Regions from separate parts of the Cobetia sp. AM6 genome, predicted to be linked through region 1. Evidence: predicted binding sites of a transcription regulator. Region 1 holds the regulator's gene; the other holds the start of a gene.
What was found. The regulator PhoB, encoded in region 1, activates phosphate uptake and scavenging genes when phosphate is short. The targets are predictions, from matches to a motif close to TGTCATANNNNTGTCANA.
Positions count from the first base shown of each region.

Region 2: a site for PhoB is predicted at 1,180-1,197, ahead of ugpB (sn-glycerol-3-phosphate ABC transporter substrate-binding protein UgpB). Genes of this name have one in related genera too.

Region 1 covers NZ_AP021868.1:4,157,815-4,160,209, forward strand. Annotated here, with positions in the region: gene ubiA (4-hydroxybenzoate octaprenyltransferase) at 1-631, shown strand, start outside; gene phoB (phosphate regulon transcriptional regulator PhoB) at 855-1,544, shown strand; gene phoR (phosphate regulon sensor histidine kinase PhoR) at 1,552-2,395, shown strand, end outside.
Region 2 covers NZ_AP021868.1:766,573-768,967, reverse strand. Annotated here, with positions in the region: gene CLAM6_RS03270 (acyl-CoA dehydrogenase) at 1-245, shown strand, start outside; gene CLAM6_RS03265 (hypothetical protein) at 393-980, opposite strand; gene ugpB (sn-glycerol-3-phosphate ABC transporter substrate-binding protein UgpB) at 1,346-2,395, shown strand, end outside.

The sequences.
Region 1 (2,395 bases):
AGACCGGCCGCTGACCTCGGGCCGCATCTCGGAGCGCGAGGCGCTGACGCTGTTCGGGGGGCTGGTCGCGGCCGCCTTCGTGCTGGTGTGCTTCACCAACCTGACCACGGTGCTGCTGTCGATCGTCGCCGTGCTGCTGGCGGCCAGCTATCCGTTCATGAAGCGCTTCCATCATCTGCCCCAGGTGGTGCTGGGCGCCGCCTTCGGCTGGGCGATTCCGATGGCCTTCGCCGCGACGCTGGAGGAGGTACCGACCTACGGCTGGTGGCTGTTCGCGGCCAACCTGATGTGGACGGTGGCCTACGACACCGCCTACGCGATGGTCGATCGCAACGACGACCTCAAGGTGGGCATCAAGTCCACCGCCGTGCTGTTCGGGCGTGCCGACAAGCTGATGATCGGCCTGTTGCAGCTGGGCATGCTGGCGGTGTTGATCGGCATCGGCCTGCAGCTGGCGCTGGGCATCTTCTACTGGCTGGGCCTGGCTGCCGCCGCCGTCACCTTCGTCTGGCAGCAACGCCTGATCCGTGAGCGGGAGCGTGCGCCCTGCTTCCAGGCCTTCCTCAACAATCATTGGACGGGTCTGCTGATCTTCGCCGGTATCGCCCTGGCGACCTGGCCGATGAGCTGACTCCTGCATAAACATTAGTATTATTTAATTTAAAGCGACCCCTGCCCTCTATTGCTCCCCAGCCCACGGTTCATGCCTGCCTGCCGCGCCTCCAAGGCGGCTGGCAGGCTTGCGTGCAAGCTGCCATGCTGGCAGTTGTCATCTCGTTGTCATATAAGCGGGTTGTAATCGTCATCGACTTGTCATTCTGGCGCGTGCGCCGACTGCTGCATGGGATCTAGCGATGAGCTCCAAGACCGTACTGATTGTCGACGATGAATCCTCGATTCGCGAGATGATCGCCGTTGCCCTCGAAATGGCGGATTACCGCGTGCTGGAGGCAGACAATGCCCAGGACGCCCACGCCATCGTCGTCGATGAAAAGCCCGATCTGCTGTTGTTGGACTGGATGATGCCGGGCACCAGTGGCCTGGAGCTCGCACGGCGTCTCAAGCGTGACGAGACCACCTCGGAGCTGCCGATCATCCTGTTGACCGCCAAGGGCGAGGAAGACAACAAGATTCAAGGCCTGGAAGCCGGTGCCGACGACTACATCACCAAGCCCTTCTCGCCGCGCGAGCTGGTCGCCCGTCTCAAGGCCGTGCTGCGTCGCACCACTCCCAAGGGGGTCGAGGAGGCGGTGGAAGTCGAAGGCCTGATGCTCGACCCGGCCAGCCACCGCGTCACCGCCCACGGCAACTCGCTGGATGTCGGCCCGACCGAATATCGCCTGCTGCAGTTCTTCATGACGCATCAGGAGCGTGCCTACACGCGCAGCCAGCTGCTCGACCAGGTATGGGGCGGCAACGTCTATGTCGAGGAGCGCACCGTGGACGTGCACATCCGTCGCCTGCGCAAGGCGCTGGGCACAGGCCATCAGCATCTGATCCAGACCGTCCGCGGCACCGGTTACCGCTTCAGCGCTCAGGCCTGAGGGATTCATGCGCTATTGGACCAACGAGCTATGGCGCCTCGGCTACCTTGCCGGTGGCTTCGGCCTGATCGGTGGCCTGCTGGGCCATCTGGGCTGGGGCCTGGCGCTGGGTCTTTCGCTGTATCTGTTCGTCCATCTCAAGCACTTGAAGAGCCTCTACACCTGGCTGATCACCAATCCCCATGAAGAGCCGCCGCCCGGCGATGGCGTCTGGGGAGACCTGCTCGATCGTCTCTACCGCTACCAGAAGGGCCAGCGTCAGGCTCAGGAGCGACTGCGCAGCATCCTCAACCGTATCCAGGAATCCTCCGAGGCCATGCGCGACGGCCTGGTGATGCTGGACAACCACGGTGACATGGAATGGTGGAACAGCGCGGCCGAGCAGCTGGTCGGTCTCAAGGCCAGCCACGACCGCGGTCAGCACATCACCAACTATCTGCGTGACCCCGTCTTCATCGACTACTTCAATCGGCTGGCCTACCGCGAGCCGCTGACGCTCCAGTCGCCGCTGTCTGACAACCTGACGCTGCAGATCTCCATCACCCTGTTCGGTGACAACGAGCGTCTGGTCATGCTGCGTGACGTCACCCGCCTCTATCGTCTTGAAGAGATGCGCCGCGACTTCGTGGCCAATGTCTCCCATGAGCTGCGCACGCCGCTGACGGTGCTGGCCGGCTATCTCGAGACCTACTCCGATTACGCCGATGACCTGCCACCGCGCTGGCAGCGTGGGCTTGGCCAGATGCAGAGCCAGACCGACCGCATGCAGCACCTGGTCGAGGACCTGCTGACCCTGTCACGCCTGGAAACCGACGAGCTGTCCGACAACGGTCGCTGCATCGACATGAGCG
Region 2 (2,395 bases), 840 kb from region 1:
ACAAGGCGCTGGCCAAGGCCTACCACAAGGGCGAGATTCCGGCCGACGCACTGTCACCGGAAGCGCGTATCGAAGCGGCGGTCGAGGCAGGCATCCTGTCCGCCGAGGATGGCGGCTTCATGCGCGTCTTCGAAGCCGAGGTACTCGACATGCTGACCGTCGACCACTTCGAATTCGACGCCTTCGTGCGCAAGCCGATGGCGAGTGACGGCACCGCCTCCAACCCGCAGCAGGACGCCGCCTGATGACTGGCCGACGCCCGCTTGATCGACGCCCACCTGATCGATGCAGTAACTGATCGCTGATCGCCGATCGCAGAACCACAAAGGCCCCGCTCAATGAGCGGGGCCTTTGTCTTGGTGAGCATGTCATTCGCTTGCGTCATCTCATCCTCAGATATGACGCGCGAAGTGCTCCAGATCACGTACGAAGGCGTTCTTGTAGGTCTCGAAGTCCTTCGGCCGTGCCTTGAAGGAGCGCTTGATGCGCTCGCGATCCAGACGCAGCGGCGCGTCGAGGGCCGCCAGGTTGCCGACACGCGCCGCCGGATTCATGCCGACCAGCTCGCGCGGTTGATCGCCTTCGGCCTCGGCCTCCAGCCAGTCGTTGATGCCGGCGCGACGCAGCACGCTGACCAGTGAGCTGTCGGTGATGCGCACCTGCAGGCGGCCGTGATCGGACAGCTGGGAGACCAGCGCGATGCCGTGGTCGTGACCGCGATGCACCGTCGGCGTCGCCCACAGCGCCAGATTCAGGCCACGTGCGTTCTCGTCGAGTACCAGCAGCGCGGCAGAGTGGATGCGCTCGGCATCGTCGACCAGCGCGAACAGGCGCGCCATCTCGTTCTCGAACCACACCCCACGCACGCCGGCGTAACTCACCAGCGCATCCAGACCCCCTTCGCGGCCATGGACTTCGGCGCACAGCATCGCCAGACAGGCATCACGTCGGGCACCGGCACTCACTTCAACCACTTTCATCGCATTCTCCGCCACAGGCATTTTCAGCGCGCAAGACTAGCACACTCGCTCGCCGGCCGCTTATTCCGGCCTTGAGTTACCCCCGGCGCCTCGCTTGCCAGCCTGAGCCGAGCTGGCGGCGCCACACACTCGCTGCTCATTCACAAACTCAGTCACAAATTCAGCCATAAGCTCAGCCTCGCTCGAATGAACATCTTCCTGTCACAAAGTTGTAAGGCGGGCGCTATAGAGTCGTCTACGCTTTTCGGACGATCATCAAAAGAACAAGAAAATGTTCACTTGATCGTCGCCATCGATCGTCAGCGGCCAGCGTCCTTCTTCTTTGTTGCGGAAGCTGGCCAGGGGAACCTCTCAGGAGTTTGACCATGCGCCGCCCGACTCATCATGCAAGCACCCGTACGACTGCCACCGCGACTCGTCGCCTCGCCAGCCTCGCGCTGGCCATCGGTTTCGCCTCCGCCTCCGCCAGTGCCCTCGCCGCCATCGAGGTGGAATGGTGGCACGCCATGGGGGGCGGGCTCGGCAAGAAGGTCGACGAGATCGCGGCCGACTTCAACGCAAGCCAGGACGATTACGTCGTCAAGCCGGTCTTCAAGGGCAACTACTCCGAGACCATGACCTCCGCCATCGCCGCCTTCCGCGCCGGCAAGGGTCCGGACATCGTGCAGATCTTCGAGGTCGGCACCGCCACCATGATGAGCGCCAAGGGCGCGATCGTCCCGGTGCATCAGCTGATGGCAGACTTCGCGCCGCAGGAAGGCACCGCCTTCGACCCGAACGCCTACCTGTCTGCCGTCACCGGCTATTACACCGACACCGACGGCAAGATGCTGTCGATGCCGTTCAACTCCTCGACGCCGGTGACCTACTACAACAAGGACGTGCTGGCCAAGGCGGGCGTCGACTCCCTCCCGCAGACCTGGCAGGAAATGGGCGCTGCGCTCAAGAAGGTCGTCGATTCCGGCGCCGCCAGCTGTGGCCTGACCACCACCTGGCCGTCCTGGGTGATGCTGGAGAACTTCTCGGCGCGCAACGACGTGCCCTTCGCCAGCCAGGCCAATGGCTTCGCCGGCACCGATACCCGCCTCGAATTCAACACGACCGCCGTGGTCGATCACATCCAGCGTCTCGATGACTGGCAGGCCGACAAGCGCTTCGTGTTCGGCGGTCGCTTCGATGACGCGGCGCCCAAGTTCTACTCCGGCGAGTGCGCGATGATGATGGGCTCTTCCGCCAGCTATGCCGGCGTCAAGGAAAGCGCCAAGGGCTTCGAATTCGGCGTGGCGCCGCTGCCCTATGACAGCGACGTGATCGAGACGCCGCAGAACTCCATCATCGGTGGCGCCTCGCTGTGGGTGCTGTCCGGTCACAGCGATGAGGAATACCAGGGCGTCGCCAAGTTCTTCCAGTACCTC